DNA from 2 places in the Streptococcus sp. 20925_1_22 genome. Region 2 is predicted to be linked to the other one. Evidence: predicted binding sites of a transcription regulator. Region 2 holds the regulator's gene; the other holds the start of a gene.
What was found. The regulator CtsR, encoded in region 2, represses protease genes until heat stress. The targets are predictions, from matches to a motif close to TTGGTCAAAAAAGGTCAAANA.
Positions count from the first base shown of each region.

Region 1: the regulator CtsR is predicted to act here: its motif matches at 2,907-2,927, upstream of O3621_RS08560 (ATP-dependent Clp protease ATP-binding subunit).

Region 1 covers NZ_JAPVYE010000005.1:166,031-177,203, forward strand. Annotated here, with positions in the region: gene O3621_RS08540 (NAD(P)H-hydrate dehydratase) at 1-575, opposite strand, end outside; gene O3621_RS08545 (HAD hydrolase family protein) at 683-1,456, opposite strand; gene O3621_RS08550 (bifunctional methylenetetrahydrofolate dehydrogenase/methenyltetrahydrofolate cyclohydrolase) at 1,453-2,307, opposite strand; gene O3621_RS08555 (DUF1797 family protein) at 2,497-2,727, opposite strand; gene O3621_RS08560 (ATP-dependent Clp protease ATP-binding subunit) at 2,977-5,247, shown strand; gene O3621_RS08565 (GyrI-like domain-containing protein) at 5,296-5,910, opposite strand; gene O3621_RS08570 (YafY family protein) at 5,970-6,869, opposite strand; gene O3621_RS08575 (NUDIX hydrolase) at 7,094-7,543, shown strand; gene O3621_RS08580 (DUF1827 family protein) at 7,611-7,913, shown strand; gene O3621_RS08585 (GNAT family N-acetyltransferase) at 7,939-8,373, opposite strand; gene O3621_RS08590 (MarR family transcriptional regulator) at 8,396-8,851, shown strand; gene ileS (isoleucine--tRNA ligase) at 9,000-11,173, opposite strand, start outside.
Region 2 covers NZ_JAPVYE010000002.1:139,009-150,181, forward strand. Annotated here, with positions in the region: gene tnpA (IS200/IS605 family transposase) at 1-85, opposite strand, end outside; gene O3621_RS03165 (hypothetical protein) at 283-1,047, opposite strand; tRNA gene O3621_RS03170 (tRNA-Cys) at 1,177-1,247, opposite strand; gene rpsB (30S ribosomal protein S2) at 1,554-2,336, shown strand; gene tsf (translation elongation factor Ts) at 2,409-3,452, shown strand; gene O3621_RS03185 (hypothetical protein) at 3,557-4,006, opposite strand; gene O3621_RS03190 (CtsR family transcriptional regulator) at 4,192-4,656, shown strand; gene O3621_RS03195 (ATP-dependent Clp protease ATP-binding subunit) at 4,657-7,086, shown strand; gene O3621_RS03200 (DUF4272 domain-containing protein) at 7,214-7,924, shown strand; gene O3621_RS03205 (ECF transporter S component) at 7,967-8,452, shown strand; gene O3621_RS03210 (DUF4430 domain-containing protein) at 8,436-8,837, shown strand; gene O3621_RS03215 (AAA family ATPase) at 9,020-10,078, shown strand; gene pnuC (nicotinamide riboside transporter PnuC) at 10,100-10,915, shown strand; gene O3621_RS03225 (NUDIX domain-containing protein) at 10,972-11,173, shown strand, end outside.

The sequences.
Region 1 (11,173 bases), on a different contig from region 2:
GTCCCATGCTTTTTCTGTACGACAATACTGCCCAGAGGCAGTTGATTGACCGCCGCCTGATTGGCTGCCGCTGTCTGATCTGACAAGCTCAAACCCGATAAGCCTTCCCACTCCTTCTGGTGAGGGGTAAAAACTGTTTGGGCTTTTGGAAATGGCAAAGCTCCTTTGCTAAAAAGTGAAATGGCGCCGCCATCCATGATAAGTATCTGCTGTTCTGCCACAGTCTGGATTACCTTTTGTAGGATATTTAGACCTAGTTGATTCTCTGCTAGACCTGGACCAATCAAGACTAGATCTGATTTGGTCAGCTGCTCTGTCAATCGGTCTTGCTCCTCTAAGTCAAAGGCCATGGCCTCCGGTAAATGACTGTGCAGAGGGGCGATATTGTCTCTATCTGTAGCAACAGTCACCAGACCCGCTCCGCTATTGACCGCAGCCAAAGCTGCCATGATGATGGCACCCCCATAAGGATAGGTCCCCCCAATCAGTAAAAGACGACCGTAATCGCCCTTGTGACTGTCCAAGGGGCGTTTCCGAATGACTTTTTTTAAAATATTTTCAGCATTTTTTGACATGATATTCTCCTAGACCAACTCCATCTTGCACCTGACTCAACATCACCAAACCTATCTTCATTATACACCAAAAGGCACCTAAACAGGTGCCTCGTATCGCAAGAAAGTTATTTTCTTCGGAAATCTGCAAATTTTTGTAAGATTCTTGCTGCGACTGCCTTGGGTAAATTTTCCTGAAAGGCGACCTGCTCATCCGCATAATCGCTCAAGCCTGGGAAATCACCAACCTGCACAGCGTAGAGAGAATTCTTAAAGAGCTGGATATCATTTTGATCATTACCAAAAGCTACATAATCCGAACCGCAGAGTTCCTTTACAGTTGAAGCTTTATTGGTTTCAGCCGGATTAATATAAAAACATTTCTCATGTTCATGATAGTCTAGACTCAGATTAGGCAAGTTTGCAAAACGAGCCTGTAAATCATCTAAGAGTTGCTCATGATTCCCCATGTAAATAACAAGCTTAATAGGATGCTGGAGTTCAGTCAGTTCCAGCCGTCTTGCTCGCTTGAGAGGATCTACACTGGCAATAAAAGGGATTTTTTCTAAAATCTGGCCACTGTAGTCAAAAGTATTGTCAACGAAAAAAGGCAAATTATAGGTCAAACAAGTATCTAGAATGACTTGGTAACTTGACTGATGCAGCTGACGCTCAAACATCAGCTGTCCATTCTGATAAGCCACTCCGCCGTTCAGGCCAATCACTATCTGCTGGCTCAATTCCAGACCTAATAGTCCCAGACAATCTCGATAGGAGCGCGCCGAAGCAAACAGAACTTCATGCCCAAACTGAGAAGCCGTCAGCAGAACCTGCTTAATCTCCTCATCAATCGTCATATAATCAAAGGACAAGGTCCCATCCAAATCAAAAACAAATTTCATGATTCAAGACTCCGTTTAAAGGCTTGGTAGGTCTGCTCCATCAGCATGGTAATGGTCATAGGCCCAACACCTCCAGGTACAGGTGTAATCAGACTGGCAATTTCAGACACTTCATCAAATTGAACATCGCCAATCAGCTTGCCATTTTCATCTCGGTTCATACCGACGTCAATGACGACAGCCCCTTCCTTGACAAAGTCCTTGGTCACAAAATGTCCACGTCCGATAGCCACCACCAAAATATCTGCCCGCTTCGCAGTCTTAGCGAGATTGTGAGTCCGCGAATGCGTCAGAGTAACCGTTGCATTCTTAGCTAAAAGGAGTTGAGCCATGGGTTTACCGACAATATTGCTTCGCCCGATAACAACTGCTCGCTTACCTTCCAGTTCAATGCCATATTCATGGAACATTGCCATAATGCCCGCAGGAGTAGCCGGAATCATAACAGGATGACCGCTCCATAGCTTGCCCATATTAAGGGGATGAAAGCCATCAACATCCTTGTCTGGATCAATGGCCAACAACACAGCTTCATCATCGATATGTTCAGGCAAGGGCAGCTGGACCAAAATCCCATGCCAATCAGGATTTTGATTATAAGTTTCAATCAAGCTCAAGAGCTCTTCCTGGCTAGTCTCTTCTGGCAGACGTTCTACCTTACTCCGAAAGCCAGCAGCCAAGGCTGAGCGCTCTTTATTACGCACGTAGATTTGACTGGCTGGATTATTTCCCACCACAATCACTACCAAGCCCGGTACCTGACCTGTTTTTTCTTTGAGGCGAGCCGTTTTTTCGGCTAATTTTTTCTGAAGCTTCTCTGCCAAACCTCTACCATCAATAATCTGCGCCATGTCATTCTCATTTCTTTTTCATTATCTTTTTCATTATACCAAAAAAATCTGTGCTCAGCCTATAACTTTTTCTTATACAAGGTTATAAAACGTGGTTTCATTGGCACCTAGTGGTAAAATTTTCAGACCTACTAAATCTTTTTCAAAATAAGATAAAAAGGGTAAAAATAAAAAGCAGCTAAGTGCTTTTTAGTAGAGTAATTCATAAATTTCCATTGCAATCAAATCGATGCTGTCGAAAGTATAGGTCTCACGCGCTGCAACGTCACGCAAGGTGAAGACAGAGCCGTTTTCTTCGTCGTAACTGTAAGCTACTTCTGCTACAACCACTCCTTCACGCTCAAAATTACGTTTTAAATTTCCGCCATCCTTAGCCATAGCTTCTAAGCGGTTGATAATTCTAACTAAATGTGATTCCATTTTGTTTCTCCTATTTACTTAGTTCCCTCTTATTTTACCATAAATCATAACTGAAATACCACTAAAAGCCAATTTTTTGTAATTTTTCAAGAATTTGTTTTCATTCTGCTCGGTCTAAGAGAGGATTTTGTAGTAAATTCTTGCAAAGTTCGAGAATACTGATATAATGAAACTATAAAACTTTGACTATTTTTGACCTTTAATTATTTCTATAAATAGCTTGCACACTAAAAGAAAAGAGGTATCTGCATGCTTTGTCAAAATTGTAAAATCAATGAATCTACGATTCACCTTTATACTAATGTAAATGGCCATAAACAGCAGGTGGATTTGTGCCAAAACTGCTACCAAATCATGAAAACAGACCCCGAACACTCCTTGTTCGGCGGAATTGCTAATGCCAACAATCACGGAACAGATCCTATTGATGACTTCTTTAACAGCCTCAGCAATTTTCAACAGCCTCAGGAACCAACTACTCCTCCTACCCAATCTGGCGGAGCCTATGGAGGCGGTGGCGGCTACGGTTCCAATCCTAGCAAGGGTGGTCAGCCTCAGCCAAGTCAGCAAAAGCCAAAAGGCCTGCTGGAAGAGTTTGGTATCAATGTAACTGAGTTGGCTCGCCGAGGCGAGATTGATCCTGTTATTGGCCGTGATGAAGAAATCGTCCGTGTCATTGAAATCCTCAACCGCCGCACCAAAAACAATCCTGTTCTCATAGGAGAGCCAGGAGTCGGAAAAACTGCCGTGGTGGAAGGCTTAGCCCAAAAAATTGTTGATGGTGATGTGCCTCATAAACTCCAAGGCAAAGAAGTTATCCGCCTAGACGTTGTCAGCTTAGTACAGGGAACTGGTATCCGTGGCCAATTTGAGGAACGGATGCAGAAGCTCATTGATGAAATTCGTTCTCGTCAGGATGTCATTCTCTTCATTGATGAAATCCATGAAATTGTCGGAGCAGGCTCAGCTGGCGATGGCAATATGGACGCTGGGAACATCCTAAAACCAGCTCTGGCTCGCGGAGAACTCCAGATGGTTGGAGCAACCACTCTCAATGAATACCGTATCATTGAGAAGGATGCTGCACTGGAGCGCCGTATGCAGCCAGTTAAGGTAGATGAGCCGACGGTAGAAGAAACGATTACCATCCTCAAAGGGATTCAAAAAAAATACGAAGACTACCATCATGTCAAGTACACAGATGCGGCCATTGAAGCTGCTGCGCTTCTCTCCAACCGCTACATCCAAGACCGCTTCCTGCCAGACAAGGCTATTGACCTCTTGGATGAGGCTGGGTCCAAGATGAATCTGACCCTCAACTTCGTTGATCCCAAGGTCATTGACCAACGTCTGATCGAAGCAGAAAACCTCAAGGCTCAGGCAACCCGCGACGAAGACTTCGAGAAGGCGGCTTACTTCCGTGACCAGATTGCCAAGTACAAGGAACTGCAGCAGACAAGTGTGCTAGACAAGGATACTCCGATTATCAGCGAGAAAACGATTGAGCACATCGTAGAGCAAAAGACCAATATCCCAGTTGGCGACCTCAAAGAAAAGGAACAGTCTCAACTAGTTAATCTCTCTAGTGACTTAAAGGCCCATGTCATCGGTCAAGACGATGCTGTGGATAAGATTGCCAAGGCTATCCGCCGCAACCGTGTCGGACTAGGAACCCCTAACCGCCCAATCGGCAGCTTCCTCTTTGTCGGACCTACTGGTGTCGGTAAGACTGAGCTGTCTAAGCAACTAGCCATTGAGCTCTTTGGCTCGGCTGACAGCATGATTCGCTTTGATATGAGTGAATACATGGAGAAACACAGCGTGGCCAAGCTGGTCGGTGCCCCTCCGGGCTATGTCGGCTATGATGAAGCTGGTCAATTGACTGAGCGCGTCCGCCGCAATCCCTACTCACTCATTCTGCTGGATGAGGTGGAAAAAGCCCATCCCGATGTTATGCACATGTTCCTGCAGGTTCTAGATGATGGCCGCCTGACCGATGGCCAAGGCCGGACTGTCAGCTTCAAAGACACCATTATCATCATGACATCGAATGCTGGAACTGGCAAAGCTGAAGCCAGCGTTGGCTTTGGAGCAGCGCGTGAAGGCCGCACCAATTCCGTTTTGGGTGAATTGGGCAACTTCTTCAGTCCTGAGTTTATGAACCGCTTTGACGGCATTATCGAATTCCAGGCGCTCAGCAAGGACAACCTGCTGCAAATCGTCAACCTGATGCTGGACGATGTTAATCAACGTTTGGCAACCAATGACATTCATCTGGATGTTACGGAGAAGGTCAAGGAAAAATTGGTTGACCTGGGCTACGATCCAAAAATGGGTGCTCGCCCACTGCGCCGTACCATTCAGGACCATATCGAAGATGCTATTACTGACTTTTATCTGGAAAATCCAAGCGAAAAAGAGCTCAAAGCTATCATGACCAGCAATGGCAAGATTCTCATCAAGTCAGCAAAGAAAACTGAAAGCACAGAGTCAGTTCATTCATCTCAAGAAGAAAAATGAATTTCGACAAAATAGAGCAGAAAACAGTTAGTTTTCTGCTCTATTTCTTTATTGATTTTTCTGAACCCTATAGCGCAGAATTGTTTTCAGTTTGCTAGGGTCTGTCCGATTCAGATTATTGAGATAGATTTCCCTATGAGTATTTGAAATCCGTGTCAGCTGGTGATTCTGGCAAAAGGCATCCATTTTAGCGAAGGATTGAGGTTCTTCGTCAAAAGGACCCAGATGCAGCATGGCGACACACACTCCTTCCGTCATTTCTTCAAAACGAATCTCATCATAGAGAGGATTAGGCTTTTTGACACGGACTTGTTCCAGAGCCTTTTTCACCATCTCTTCAGTGATAAAGTCCGGCTGCCCAATCATAATAGTATAAATCAATTCTTCTTTAATGAGTTCTCCTACTTGCTCTTGTTGCCAAATCCCTTCCAAGGGATAGACTGTAAAATCAGTAAATTCTTGCTCGGCCGATGTCTTTTTGTAGTTCATCTTGATAGCATAGGCTAAACCGTACAGAGCACCAACTCGTTCTGAAAAGTCAGCAGCATTAGGATTTCCCTTGCCGTCAATCATGATAAAAGACTGGGCAGGAACATCTATAAGACAGGGTGCAGACTTGATTTGATAGATTTCTCGATTGGCTTTTCTCCATTCATATTTCATGAGAGAGCCCTCCTTTCTTTACTACAAACAGTATAGCAAAGAAAAGCTGACAACCTCTGTCAGCTTTTATAAATATCGGCAATAGCTTTTAACTTTTCTTTGAATTCTTCCCGTAACCGAGGCGGCTCCATGATTTCAACTCCATCCAAAAAGGATAGCAAGTAGGTATAAAGACTATCGTGACTCGGCAAATGCGTCTCGACATAAATGCCCCCATCAGTCTCCTCTATCTCTGCTTCTGAAAACTCCTCGTACACTCGAAAGGCATGTTTCTTGTCAAATTTCAAAATGACTTTTACAGTATCTCCTAGCCGCTCCTCGGGGCTAAATTTCTCATTCAAGACTCTCTGCTTAAATCGTTCCTCTAACATTTGACAATCTCTCATTCTGCTGAGTTTAAAAAAGCGCGGAGCTTGTCTTAAGCGACAAAAGCCAGCAACATACCAGTTTTGGCTTTTAAATACTAACTTCAGTGCCTCTATCTTGCGCTGCTCTCTCTCTCCCCGCCCATTCAAATAAGAAAAAGACAAGACTCTTCTTTGCAAGATTGCCTGCTTAATGGTATCAAACAGTTCTTTCTGATCTGCTTTCTTGCGCCAGTCAGTGAAATCCACCTCCAGCCAGGAAGTTGCCTGAACTTGAAACAAGGACTGCAACTTAGACAGGGTCTCTACTTGCTCGCCATCTGTTAAAATCTGCAAGCCTTGAAGAGCTGCTAATAGCTCATCCCTCTCAGACTCTGAAAACAGGGCCTTGTCTAAGACAAAATCCTTCATCAGAAAAATACCCCCACCCTTGCCTGGGCTGCAATAGATGGGAATTCCTGCCAAACTCAGCTTGTCTACATCTCGATAGATAGTCCGAATAGATACTTCAAATAGTGAGGCCAATTCGGGAGCTGTTTTGCGGCCCTGCTCTAAAAGAAGATATAAGATTTTAAAAAGTCTGCTTTCTGTCATAAAACCACCTCGCTCCTATTATAACAATTTCTTCTATAAATGTTTTATCATTCCCATAAAGAAAAAATTTTTAAACAGTCGAAGGACAGAATTTATTATTTGAAGGGGATTTCTTTCAAGGACTATCATTCTTTTTCTGTCCAATAAACCGAGTAAATTCTTGACAGCTGGGCCTTAGTCCATTATGATAGATAGTAAACTGACTAGAGATTGAGGATATTAGAATGACAAATCCAACCTTTGGTGAAAAGGAAGCAAATGTAGAATATGTGACCCGCTACGGAGTCTATGCCGTTATCCCAGACGAAAAGAAAGAAAAGATTATTTTGGTTCAGGCGCCTAATGGGGCTTGGTTTCTGCCCGGTGGAGAGATTGAAGAGGGGGAAAACCATCAGACTGCCCTTGAACGCGAGCTGATGGAAGAACTTGGGTTCACAGCCCAGCTTGGACGCTATCTTGGACAAGCTGATGAATATTTTTACTCCCGCCATCGCGACACCTATTTTTACAACCCAGCCTACCTGTATGAGGTCACCTCTTTCCAAGAAGTCCAAAAACCGTTGGAAGATTTCAATCAGCTTGCCTGGTTCCCAGTCGAAGAAGCTATTGAAACACTCAAACGCGGCAGCCATAAATGGGGTATCCAAGCTTGGAAAAATGCGCTTAAAGCTTAAAGAAATCATTCACAATTTATAACAAACATGTTATAATAATAGCAGGTATAAAGCAGGAGGAAATCGTATGAAGCTTATTAATACAACAAACAGTCATGCTGACCTTGTCAAAAGCCAATTGGAAAGCACCGATGCGATATTAGTCGAAGTTTACTCTGCTGGAAACAGCGATGTTGTTTTTACACAAGCTCCTCTTCACTATGAAATTTTGATTTCAAACATGCACCGTGCTGTACGCGAACAGGAAATCGAAAAAATCAGAGAATTTTTCTTGAAGAGAAAAATTGATGCAAATACTATTGATAGAGCTGCTATCCGAACGATTTACGCTAATAATCTAATCGAAATTTCCATTCCTGTGAAACAGTAAAAACTAAGGCAATCGCCTTAGTTTTTTATTGCTTATAGATCATGGTAATGTGAGGCGTCGATTCAAAAATAAAGGGTTGGCCAACTGCCTTAAAGCCATACTTTTCATAGAGAGCAGCCACCTGAACCTGAGCCTCTATTTCGATTTCCTTTCCTGGCCATTTTTCAGCACATAATTGTAAGATTTCTCTGATAAGCTGTCCACCTATGCCCTGTCCTCGTGCTGACTGAGCTGTGACTACTCGACCAAAGACTAAATGCGCTCCCTCTTCAAAGACCCGAGCATAAGCATTGATTTCCCCTTGTTTATTAGTATGGTAAACATGCTCGGCTTCTAGGTCCTTCTCATCCAGTTCATGATAGATGCGCTCCTGCTCCACCACAAAGGTATCGATGCGCAATTTTAAGATTTGATAAAATTCTATCGGGTTCAGCTCTGTTAATTTTTTCCTAGACCACATACTTGTTTCCTCTATCTTTTTAATGTATAATAAATGCAAATGCAACTATCAAGGAGTTCCTATGGATTACCGTCAACTTTTCCGGCAAATGGGCTTTATTTCTAGACAGGCTATGATGAAAATGAATCAGAAAGCCAGTAACTATGGCCTAGACAATAATTTGTTTCTACTGCTCATTCGCATCGTCGAAAATGAAGGTCTCAGCCAATCACAACTGGCAGAGATGGTGCAGATTGACAAGACCACGCTCAGTCGATCCCTAGGAAAGCTGGAAGATAGAGGCTTGATTATCAAAAAGACCAAAGCTCAAAACAAGAAGTTCAAAGAGCTCTATCCTAGCAGTCAGGCTCTCAAACTCTATGACCAACTGATTGGCTTTGAAAATACCTACGCCAGTCATGCGCTGCAGCAACTGACTTCCTCTGAGCTCTTTCAGCTCCAAAACATTTTGGCTAAAATAAGCACTCCTAAGTTATAAGTAGTATAACAGAAAACAGTTGCAAACGCAACTGTTTGTGTTTTCTAATTTAGTTTTAATTTAACAAATTAACAAATTTTCAAATCAATCCATCTATCTAAAAAATGGCTTACCACTAAAGGGTAAAGCCATTTTTTATTTTGGAAACTTACTTGCTCTCAAAGCCTTCTGCAACTGCTTCCGAAAAGTTTTCTTCTAAAATTTCTGCACAGTGGTCACAGACAAGGGCTTGATAACTGCGCTCTTTAACTGTTGTATCAATGCGGCGACAACGATCACATACTTGTCCCTGAGCATGCTCCACTGTAAAGGCTACATCTTCAAAGACGACAGCGCCTTCTGGAGCAGGTCCTTCAGCAATCGTTAATTGTGAAACGATAAGAAGCTGAGCCACATCACTGTTGACTGCCTCAAGCAAGGTCTTGATGACTTCATTTGGATAGACAGTCAGGTGCGCTTCCAACGATTTCCCGATAACCTTCTCATTGCGGGCTTCTTCTAAAGCTTTCTGAGCTTGACTGCGGAAGTCCATAAAGGCAGACCAAGTGTCCAAAATTTCTTCTTGATTTGGGAAAGTCTGAGCTTCAGGCAGTTCGGATAACTGAACAAATTCTTCACCTTCATGCTCCAAGTAAGACCAGATTTCTTCTGCTGTGTGTGGCAGAATTGGTGTCAACAGCTTGGTAATCTTGACCAAAATATCATAGAAGACAGTCTGCATCTGACGACGTTCCAATGATTTTGCTGCTTCGATATAGACGACATCTTTGGCAAAGTCCAGATAGAAAGCGGACAAGTCAACAGTCACAAAGTTGACAATCGCTTTATAAATAGTCAGAAACTCAAAGTCCGTATAAGCCTTACGAATAGTTTCTACTAATTGATTAAAGCTGATAGTCATGTATTTATCAACAGATCGAAGTTCTTCGTAAGCTACGGCATCCTCAGCTGGATTAAAGTCAGAGGTATTGGCAATCAAGAAACGCAAGGTATTCCGAATCTTACGGTAGGTTTCAGAAACTTGGCTCAAGATATCCATAGAGATGCGAACATCGTTGCTAGAATCAACACTGGTTACCCAGAGACGCAAGATTTCCGCACCAAATTGTTTTTCCACGTCACTTGGAGCAATGGTATTTCCAAGAGATTTGGACATCTTCTCACCCTTACCATCTAGGGCAAAGCCTTGTGACAAGATTTGTTTGTAAGGGGCCACGCCATGGTTAGCAACTGATGTGATAAGGGATGAATTGAACCAACCACGGTATTGGTCTGAACCTTCTAGATAAAGATCAGCCGGGTAAGTCAATTCCGGACGGTTGACCACTACCCCATTCCATGATGAACCTGAGTCAAACCAAACGTCCATGATGTCCGTTTCCTTGGTAAATTCACCATTTGGAGAACCTGGATGAGTAAATCCTTCTGGTAAGAGGTCTTTGGCTTCACGCTTCCACCAGACGATAGAGCCGTGCTCCTCAAAGAGCTGAGCTACGTGCTCGATGGTTTCGGCCGTCATGATTGGTGTTCCGTCTTCGGCATAGAAGATTGGCAACGGCACACCCCAAGCCCGCTGACGAGAGATAACCCAGTCACCACGGTCACGAATCATATTGTAGAGGCGTACTTTCCCCCATTCAGAATGGAATTTAATCTTGTCAATTTCATCTAAAATTTCTTGACGGAATTTAGAAACAGATGCAAACCACTGAGGTACTGCCCGCCAGATGATTGGCTTCTTAGTACGCCAGTCAAATGGATAAGAGTGAGAAATTTCTTCCTGAGCAAGGAGCAAATCACCAAGCTTTTCAATAACCGTCGGCACAACCTTATCATAGAACTGGCCTTCAAAGTCAGGACCAGCATTTTCCATCATGATACCGCGCTCATTGACTGTCACAGCAACTTCCAGTCCATTGGCTACACCGACATGGTAGTCGTCCTCACCAAAACCAGGCGCAGTATGGACAATACCAGTACCAGAGTCAGTCGTAACGTGGTCACCCAAAATGACCAACTCATCTACAGAAGTATCCCATGGGTGAACTGTCACGATGTGGTTTAATTCTTGACCACGGTAGGTATCCAAAACTTGAACATCAGTCCAGCCAAATTTCTCTGACAGACTATTCAACAATTCTGAAGCAACCACAAACTTACGAGATTCACCAGCTGGTTGAACGACTACGTAATCAATATCTGCTCCAACAGTCAAACCACGAGAAGCTGTAATAGTAAACGGAGTTGTTGTCCATACGACGATGTAAGTATCTGTGTCCAGTACCCCTTTTCCGTCTTTAACACGGTTAGCATAGTAGAGAG
Region 2 (11,173 bases):
TTTTTCTGCGGTACTTGGGGGTAAAGATGATATGATATTTGCACATCCATTTGGTATGTGATAAACTGTAACTGGTTTTAGCCATTTCTTTTTCCTCCTTTGTCTTACCTGAACAAGTAGATTATACCAGGAAAAAGAAATGAAAGCTCAAAGCCTTGGCAGCCACCAGCTTAGCTGGTGGTTTTCTTGTTTTTCTCTAAGAGAAAAACTGGCTTGAAGCCATAATAAAATCCAAGACCTTTTCAGTCTTGGATTTTTGTGTTTTTGGAACGGAGTGTGAAATTACTTATCCTTAATGACGGAGTCAATAATGTCTTTGGTTTGTTTCATTTGAGAGGTAGACATTACCCCAACGATTTGATTGTTCTGGGTAGAGAAACTAAACTGTTCGTCATTGGAATTTTTATAGACAAAGGTTGTATCGCGCTCTGAACGTATAATCATTTCCGGACGACCAAGCTTGTCGAAAGCTGTCTTGGGAGTGTCGGATGTGGTGATGCTAGAGTAACTGCTTTTGGCTGGCTGAGCGTCTTTTAGGCTAAAACTCAAATTCGTCAGTACATTATTGGTAAAGTAGCACATAATGTCTCCGTTGTCTGTGTGCCAGATGTTAACAGAGTTGCCAGGGTCATTCTCATCAGTGCTGAATGTAGGTTGGCCTAGAGCTGCTGTTACTTCATCGTAAGACGTTTTAGGTTTGTCACCATTGATATCCTCTCCGTTTACCTGAATGACAAAGCCAGTGGAAATATGGAAATTTCTTATTTTCTCTAATTCAGGAATAGAAGCTGCATCTGGTATGTATTGTAGTGCAGAAGCATCATCTGGTTCAAAGCTAGCACGTTTCTGAAATACCTCATCACTACTTTCATAGGTGCTAGAGCTACTGCTAGATGATTTGCTGGATGTTTCCTTAGAGGATGAACTTTTCGAAGCTTTGAGGGAGCTAGGCGTCTTTTTTCTTTGCTGCGTCTGCTTGGCAGGCATGCAGGCTGAGAGAGCTAGCAAAGAGAGGAGACTAAGGGTATAGAAGCTGATTTTTTTCATAATCAATCTTTTTTCCTTTCGCTGATGATGGATGATATTTTTATAATATTATATCAGCAAAGTTTGCTAGAAACAATAGGAAATGCAATAAAAAAAGCCCTTTGAGGACTTCTAGAAATATATTTACGAAGGCGGTAGACGGATTTGAACCGACGATCAAGCTTTTGCAGAGCCGTGCCTTACCACTTGGCTATACCGCCGCAACTCTTATTATTCTATCGTAAATACTTGCTTTCGTCAAGAGTCTTTCAAAGTCAAATCAGAAAATGTTAGACGCTACCATTCTGAATGCTTCAGGAACAAATGTTCAGCTGAGAGGTAGAATTCATTCTTAGTGGCAGAAAATCTGGCAAACACCTTGTCAAAGAGCTGCGCTTTTGTTATAATAGGGGATGCCGTATAAATGGCAAAATACTCATTTTAGATGAATTGTGGGACTGTTGCCCTTGGGTGGTTCTGCGAGCTGAAATCTAAAAGAGGAAAAAAACAAAAAGGAGAATTTACTCATGGCAGTAATTTCAATGAAACAACTTCTTGAGGCTGGTGTTCACTTTGGTCACCAAACTCGTCGCTGGAACCCTAAGATGGCTAAGTACATCTTCACTGAGCGTAATGGTATCCACGTAATCGACTTGCAGCAAACTGTAAAGTATGCTGACCAAGCTTACGACTTTATGCGTGATGCTGCTGCTAACGATGCAGTTATCCTCTTCGTTGGTACTAAGAAGCAAGCTGCTGACGCTGTCAAAGAAGAAGCAGAACGTTCAGGTCAATACTTCATCAACCACCGTTGGTTGGGTGGAACTCTTACAAACTGGTCTACTATCCAAAAACGTGTAGCTCGTTTGAAAGAAATCAAACGCATGGAAGAAGACGGAACTTTCGAAGTTCTTCCTAAGAAAGAAGTCGCTCTTCTCAACAAACAACGCGCTCGTCTTGAAAAATTCTTGGGCGGTATCGAAGATATGCCTCGCATCCCAGATGTGATGTACGTAGTTGACCCTCATAAAGAGCAAATCGCTGTTAAGGAAGCTAAGAAATTAGGTATCCCAGTGGTTGCCATGGTTGATACTAACACTGATCCTGATGATATCGATGTTATCATCCCAGCTAACGACGATGCAATCCGTGCGGTTAAATTAATCACTGCGAAAATGGCTGATGCTGTTATCGAAGGCCGTCAAGGTGAAGATAGCGTTGAATCAGTAGAAGCAGAATTGGCTGCAACTGAAACTCAAGCAGATTCTATCGAAGAAATCGTTGAAGTTGTTGAAGGTTCAAACGAATAATCAGTAAACTAACCTAAAGGGGCAGGGCTCAGCCCAGCTCCTTTATTTACATTAAAAAATAGGAGAAGAAAAATGGCAGAAATTACAGCTAAGCTTGTCAAAGAATTGCGTGAAAAATCTGGTGCTGGTGTCATGGACGCTAAGAAAGCACTTGTTGAAACAGATGGTGACATCGAAAAAGCGATTGAATTGCTTCGCGAAAAAGGGATGGCAAAAGCAGCTAAGAAAGCTGACCGTGTTGCCGCTGAAGGTCTGACAGGTGTTTACGTAAACGGTAATGTTGCCGCTGTTGTTGAAGTGAATGCTGAAACTGACTTCGTTGCGAAAAATGCTCAATTTGTTGATTTGGTAAATGCAACTGCGAAAGTAATCGCTGAAGGCAAACCAGCTAATAACGAAGAAGCACTTGCTTTGACAATGCCTTCAGGTGAAACTCTTGAAGCTGCATACGTATCTGCAACTGCAACTATCGGAGAAAAGATCTCTTTCCGTCGCTTTGCTTTGATTGAAAAGACAGATGCTCAACACTTTGGTGCTTACCAACACAACGGTGGCCGTATCGGTGTTATCTCCGTTATCGAAGGTGGAGACGATGCTCTCGCTAAGCAAATCTCTATGCACATCGCTGCGATGAAACCAACTGTTCTTTCATACAAAGAATTGGATGAGCAATTTGTCAAAGATGAATTGGCACAATTGAACCATGTCATCGATCAAGACAACGAAAGCCGTGCAATGGTTGGTAAACCAGCTCTTCCACACTTGAAATACGGTTCTAAAGCTCAATTGACTGATGCAGTTGTTGCTCAAGCTGAAGAAGACATCAAGGCTGAGTTGGCTGCTGAAGGCAAACCTGAAAAGATCTGGGATAAGATCATCCCAGGTAAAATGGACCGCTTCATGCTTGACAATACTAAAGTTGACCAAGCATACACACTTCTTGCACAAGTATACATCATGGATGACAGCAAGACAGTTGAAGCTTACCTTGAATCAGTAAATGCTTCAGTAGTTGAATTCGCTCGCTTTGAAGTTGGTGAAGGTATCGAGAAAGTTGCTAACGACTTTGAAAACGAAGTAGCTGCAACAATGGCTGCGGCTCTTGGTCAAAACTAATTGTTTTTAGCTTAGAAATTGAACGATAAAAAGGTCTGAGATTTTTTCTCAGACCTTTTCATTTGTAGCATTTTGAAACATCAAGTTTAGAATGGTGAGCAGCATCACTTAGCTGCTTTTTCTCTTTCTTCCTTATGAGCAATCAAGCCATTGGTAAAAATCAATACTGCCAAGAGAAAGAGAAGTACTGTCGTTTGGGGGTAAGTCAGGCTAAACTGATAGACTTTGGTAATAAACAAAAGGGGCAGAGTAACCACCATCATAATCAGAAAGCTATACCATTTGACTCGGTTGCTGACCAGCTCCTGTTCGAAGAGTAGGGGAGCATAAAGACAGGCGATGAGAGCTCCGATAGGAATATCAACGTAATCAGCAGAAAAGATGGTGAAAATACTCAGAGCTACAAAGAGCCATTTGAGTACATGACGAGAATAGTTGAGCCAATCCATTTTCATTGGATTATCCTCCTTGTTTAGATGATCGTTGGCAGGCAGGAGTTTCTGTCTGTCTTTTCCTTGTGGATTTCCACCTATATTATAACGCTTTAAAAGCAAAAAGCAAGCGATTACACAAGGCTTTTAAAGCTTTTTCACTAGTTTGAATTATCAGACCTTTCAGTCATCCCTTTTTCTTTAAAAATAGAGACTTTTCCGGTATAATATTAGTCAAAGATAGTCAATGTTAGAGAAACAAGGAAAAAAGAAATTTATTCTGAAATCCTCAACTGGAAAGGGAAGTCATGGGTGCAAAAAACACATCGGACAGTATTGAAGCATATATCAAGTCTATTCTGGCTCAGGCTGGGATGGTTGAACTGAAACGCAGTGAACTGGCTGATGTTTTTCAGGTGGTTCCCAGTCAGATTAACTATGTGATTAAGACTCGTTTTACGGAAAGTCGGGGCTATATCGTCGAGAGTAAGCGTGGTGGCGGTGGCTATATTCGGATTGGAAAGATAGAATTTTCCGACCGGCATCAGATGCTTTGCGGCCTATGCGACAGTGTGGGAGAACGTGTCAGCCAGCAGGTTTTTACAGATGTTATTCAGCTTCTTTTTGATGAGAAGATTATGACTGAACGTGAGGGCAATCTAATCTTGTCAACAGCATCGGACTCGATTTTGGGCGATGGAGCTGCGGTGATTCGTGCCCGGATATTAAAAAAAATTTTACAACAACTAGACAGAAAAGGAATGGAATCATAAATGAAATACTCAAAAGCCTTAATAGAAAGCTTGGAAGCAGCCCAGCTCTTGGCCAGCCATTTTACGACAGATTATCTGGAATCATGGCATCTGCTGATTGCTCTGGCTAATAATCCCTACAGCGTTGCTGGCTCAGTCCTCAATGAATTTCCTGTGGAAGTTGATGGATTTGAAGAAGCGGCTTTTCAGATTACTGGTCAGGCTTATCAGAAAGACGGTCACTTTGAGCTGCTGCCTTTTTCTTATCGCTTAGAGGAGCTGTTTGAGGAAGCGGGCCAAATTGCAGAAGCTGTTCGCGCTAAGCATGTAGGTACCGAACATGTGCTGCTAGGTATGTTATTTGACCGGGGGACCTTGGCCTCTCGTATCCTGGAATTTACCGGTTTTAGCTACGAGGACAAGGAGCAGGGGCCGAAAATCAGTGATTTGCGTAAGGTCTTGGAGCAGCGAGCTGGCTGGGGCAAGGAAGATATCAAGGCTATTCGCAGTCTGAATAAGGGAGTAATGGCTGCTAAGCAGACCATGGCTAATATGATGGGGATGCCAGCTTCTACCAGCGGGGGGCTGGAAGACTACACTCGTGATCTGACGGAGCTGGCTAGAGATGGCCGATTGGAGCCAGTCATTGGGCGTGATCAAGAAATTTCACGGATAGTTCAGATTCTTAGTCGCAAGACTAAAAACAATCCGGTGTTGGTTGGAGATGCTGGGGTTGGTAAGACAGCTCTAGCCTTAGGACTAGCTCAGCGTGTAGCAGCTGGTCAGGTTCCTGCTGAACTTGCCAAGATGCGGGTTTTGGAGCTGGACTTGATGAATGTAGTCGCTGGCACTCGCTTTCGCGGAGATTTCGAGGAGCGGATGAACAACATCATCAATGACATTGAAGAAGATGGTCATGTCATTCTCTTCATCGATGAGCTTCATACTATCATGGGCTCTGGCAGCGGTATTGACTCGACCTTGGATGCGGCCAATATCCTGAAACCGGCTCTGGCTCGCGGAACTCTGCGGACAGTTGGTGCTACGACGCAGGAAGAGTACCAGAAACATATTGAAAAAGATGCGGCTCTTTCTCGGCGTTTTGCCAAGGTCAGCATAGAAGAGCCTAATATGGCTGACAGCATTGCTATTTTACAAGGCTTAAGAAAGAGCTATGAAGATCACCACAAGGTGCAGATTAGTGATCAGGCTATCGAGACAGCAGTCAAATATGCCCATCGCTATCTGACCAGTAAGCATCTGCCTGACTCTGCCATTGATCTTTTGGACGAGGCCAGTGCAACAGTGCAGAATAGAGGACCGCAGAATTACGAGCAGTCGGATTTGACGCCAGTGGATCAAGCCTTGATGGCTGCGGATTTCAAAAAAGTCTCGAAGTTGCTTGAGCAAGAGCAGCAACCCAAGCTTTATAAGCTGAAAGTGGAAGAAGACGATGTTTTGGCTACTCTGAGTGCCTTGTCTGGTATTCCAGTGCAGAAGCTGACTCAGACAGATGCGAAGAAATACCTCAACTTGGAAACAGAGCTTCATAAACGCGTGATTGGGCAGGACGAGGCGATTTCAGCTATCAGCCGAGCTATCCGACGAAACCAGTCTGGTATCCGCAGCAGTAAGCGGCCGATTGGCTCCTTTATGTTCCTAGGTCCGACAGGGGTCGGGAAGACAGAGCTAGCCAAGGCCTTGGCCGAAAGTCTCTTTGATGATGAGTCTGCACTCATCCGCTTTGATATGAGTGAGTACATGGAGAAATTCGCGGCTAGCCGCCTCAACGGAGCGCCTCCAGGCTATGTAGGCTATGAAGAGGGAGGGGAGCTGACGGAGAAGGTGCGCAACAGACCTTATTCTGTCCTGCTCTTTGACGAGGTAGAAAAGGCGCATCCAGATATTTTCAATGTTCTCCTCCAGGTCTTGGATGATGGTCAGCTGACGGACAGCAAGGGTCGCAAGGTGGACTTCTCCAATACGATTATTATCATGACCAGCAATCTAGGAGCAACTAGTTTGCGGGATGATAAGACGGTGGGCTTTGGTGCGCGTGACATTCGCTTGGACCACGCCAATATGGAAAAACGAATGCTGGAAGAACTCAAGAAAGCATATAGACCAGAGTTTATCAACCGTATCGATGAGAAGGTAGTCTTCCACAGCTTATCTGCAGAAGATATGCAGGAGGTGGTCAAGGTTATGGTCAAACCGCTTATTGCTAGTCTTGCTGAGAAGGGAATTGAGCTGAAGTTTCAGGCTAGTGCCCTTAAGTTGCTGGCTCAGGAAGGCTACGATGTGGAAATGGGAGCACGGCCATTGCGCCGAACTCTGCAAACCCAGGTAGAGGACAAGTTGTCTGAGCTGCTCCTGACAGGAGATTTGGCTGCTGGCCAAACACTTAAGGTTGGTGTCAAGGCTGGCCAGCTCAAGTTCGAAGTGGCTTAGAAAGCGCAGTCTTTCAATGGAAAGTTGTGTTTTCGCGGTTAATCCCTGATAGCAATCATACCTATAGATACCGAACAGTTATTTCATCATTCAATGAAACTGGAAAATTGAAGGATTGGAGGCTGATATGTCGTTTTTTAAAGATTTGTTTGCTGGCAAGAAAGCCAGCGTGAAAACACCTGAAGAACGCAAGGTTGCTAGCATCCAGCGTTTGAAAAAGGAGGGAATTCCTTACCTTGAGCATTTGCCGGTTATCGAAAGTGCGGAGCAAGTAAGGCCGCGCTCGCTAGAAGAAATTACGCGTCGAGCTATTACCAGCCTCTTGATTATTCAGGCGGCCTTGGATATCGAAAATAATAATTATAATGAGGAGAGCCGCCAGTGGCTGCAGGATAAACTGCAGCAATACGGGGTGCAGGAAGAGTTGACGCCCAAAGAAAGGGCGGTCTTGGAAGATCGTGCCGACTCGGCAGCTATCATCAATATGGTTTGGAAATACGAGGCCTATTGGTCGCTGATTTGGTACTTAGGTCTAGTCAATACTTTACCGTTTCCAGATAAAATTTGTGATTGTGATGCTGCTATTGACGCAGTCGCTAGTGCGGTTGACTTTCAGGAATTTCTGGGCAAATGCCAACCGCGCAGCTTAGAAGAGTTACTGGATGAGGATGATTTGATTTATCGTTATCATTGGGCCTGTGTCGATGCTCGGATTCATAATCAGCCAGCACCTGCAGGCCTTGATGAAAGTGTTGTTCTGGAGAGGCGGTCTGGTCTTGACTGGCTGCTGGGGCTGAATACGGCCCAAGACTGGGATGCTGTTGAGCTGCATACCTAGTCCAACTTCTCTTGATTCACTCAATTAGAAAAGGAGGTACCTTTGTCCGCTCGTAAAATGGCTAAAATTGCCATCCTATCGGCTTTATGTGTGGCCTTTCGCTATGCATTTTCCTTTTTGCCCAATGTGCAGCCTATCTCAGCTATCTTTTTTCTGATCGTTATCTTTGAGGATTTGCAGACTTCACTTCTAGTGATGGCTGTGACGATGTTTACATCAGCTTTTCTTTTGGGAATGAGTCCGATTGTCCTCTTTCAGTTGTTGTCCTTTGGACTGATTCTTTGCCTTTGGTGGTTGCTCTATCCTCGGTTAAATCTAGTGGGACAGGGAATAGCAGCAGCTCTCCTATCCTTTGGCTATGGCATTGCCATCGATACACTGACAGCCTTGCTGTACAACTATCACTGGTGGTCTTATGCGATTATTAACGCTTTGACCTTCAATATAGCGCACGGACTGTCGACCTTGTTTTTTTACCCACTCTTGTACCCTATTTTAAGGAGGCTCTATAATGAAAAAAATCTTTAGTTTGCTCACACTTGCTTTTGCCCTTCTCCTTGTTGGTTGCGGCAGCAGCCAGACCAATACTGACAAAAGCTCTAGCTCCGCTGATTCTTCTGTCAAAAAGGAACTGAAAATCAGCATCAGTATTGCGCCAGAAGGTCAGGAGAAGAGCGAGAAAACAGTGGCTGTTGCAGAAGGAAAGACAGCTATGGATGCTTTGAAGAAGGCCTATAAGGTCGAAGAAAAAGATGGTTTTATCACTTCGATTGATGGTCATGCTCAGGATGAAGCAAAGGGTCTCTACTGGATGTTTAAGGTCAACGGAGAAATGGCTCCTAAGGCAGCCAATCAAATTACTGTCAAGGATGGAGACAAGCTGGAATTCTACCAAGAAGTCTATCAGCAATAAATCTTTTATAAAAAGAATCTGATGCTTGGGCATTAGGTTCTTTTTTGTGCCCTTGATACAGTTTTAAAGAGCCTGAAAGTATTTTTATAAAATTTTATAAAAAAGCATTGACAAAATAAAAATATAGTTTATAATAAAAACATAGAAAGAAAAAATATAAAAAATAATAAAAGGATAGACCTATGAAAGAAAAAATTGCAATCGTATTTGGAACCTTTGCTCCCTTGCATCAAGGGCATATTGATTTGATTCAGAAGGCTAAGCGTTCTTATGATAAGGTGCGCGTGGTGGTTTCTGGTTATCAGGGAGACCGTGGGCAGGAAGTGGGTCTGTCTCTGCAGAAGCGTTTTCGATATACGCGGGAGACTTTCGCAGATGATGAATTGACCCAGGTTTACAAACTGGACGAAACTTCTTTTCCTCGCTATCCTCTGGGTTGGGACAAGTGGCTGCCGGCTTTATTGGAGTTGGTGGGCTATGATTCAGAACGCGAGGAACTGGTTTTCTTTGTTGGTGAGGCTGACTATCAGAAGGAGTTAGAAAAGCGTGACTTCAAAACTTCCTTGCAGGAGCGCCAGTTTGGTATCTCAGCTACCATGATTCGGGAAAATCCTAGTCGTTATTGGAAATATATCGCCCAACCTTTCCGGCGTCACTTTACCAAGAAAGTGCTGATTATGGGCAGCGCCAGCAATGGCAAAACAACCTTGGCCAAAGATTTAGCTCGCTACTATGATGCTCCGGTTAGTCTAGAATATGCTCGAGAATATCAGATTCAAAATAACGTGCGAGACGATGAGCTGACCCCTAAAGACTATTATTATCTGCTCTTAGGACAATATGCTCAGACTTCCCGCTTGATTGACAGCAGCACCAACCGCGGTCTGGTCGTGGCTGATACAAATTCGTTGGTAACCAAGGCTTACTATGATTACTATCTGAAAGAAAGTCCGGTTCAAGACGAGGAAACAGATACTTTTGACAATCTCTTTGCCAGCATTTTGTCTAAGGAAAAATGGGATTTGATTCTCTTTGCTGAGCCGATTGGGGCCTATGTCAACGATGGCTTTCGCGATATGAGTATGGCAGACGAGGCTATACGCAGTGATTTTTCAAGCTATCTGAAAATGCTGAAAGAGCAGTGCTTGGCTCATATTCCGACGGTCTATCTGGCTGGCAGTTATTTGGACAATTATCAGGCGGCCAAAGAAGCGATCAACATGATTTATCAAGCAGATTAAAAAAGAAAGTGGTAAAATAGAATGGTAGTAAAAAATCAAAAACTCTCTCCTTCAACTCTCTACGTAGGACTGAAACAAAAATCTCAAACCTTTGTTCAGAATTTCCGCAATGTCTGTGTGGCAGCTAAGAAACAAGGTTTTAGCGGCATAGCGAAATTGTTCTGGCAGGATTTATTTGGCGGGCGTAGCTTGACTCAATGGCTCTACTTGCTTGCTCTTTCCAGTCTGCCTTTCATTCTGGAGTTTACCAGTGGTCAGAAGCAGCATGACTGGCTGGGACTCTTTGCTTCCTGGACAGGCATCGTTTGCGTTATTCTAGTAGCCGAGGGGCGGGCCAGCAATTACCTCTTTGGAGCGGTTAATTCGGCAATTTATCTCCTATTGTCCTTTCAGGCTAGCTTTTATGGAGAAGTGCTGACTACGGTCTACTTCTTTATCATGCAGCCAATCGGCCTCTATACTTGGCTGTCCAACCGGGTCAATGAACAAGATAAGGAAGAACCCTCTCATTTTGAAGCTAAGAAGTTAGACTGGCGTGGCTGGCTTAAATATTTGGCCTTGACGGCTTTGATTTGGATTGGTATGGGCTTTGCCTATAAGAGCATTCACAGTCACCGTCCTTTCCGTGATAGTGTGACAGATGCGACCAATGGTATCGGTCAGCTTCTTATGACTGGTCTCTACCGCGAGCAGTGGATTTTCTGGATTGCGACCAATCTCTTCAGTATCTATCTCTGGTGGGGTAGCAACCTTCATATCCAGGCTATGTACTGGGTCTATACCCTCAATAGTATCGTCGGATGGTATCAGTGGACCAAGGCCGTGAAGAAAGCTTAGACCAAGGCTTGAGATTTTTGATAGAAAAAGATAGCTTAGGAAAGGAAGAAAAATTCATGACCAAACAGGATATCCCATCGGGAATGTCGGAAAAAGAGTACTATGAAACCATGGCGGATGAGTCCGCCTTTTTGGCATGGTACAAGACACAGGATTTACCCAAGTATGAGACGCCCAGCGTAACAGCAGATATGGTGGCCTATTGCTTCGTGGAAGGGCAGATAAAACTCTTGGTCATCAAGCGCAAGGCTCATCCTT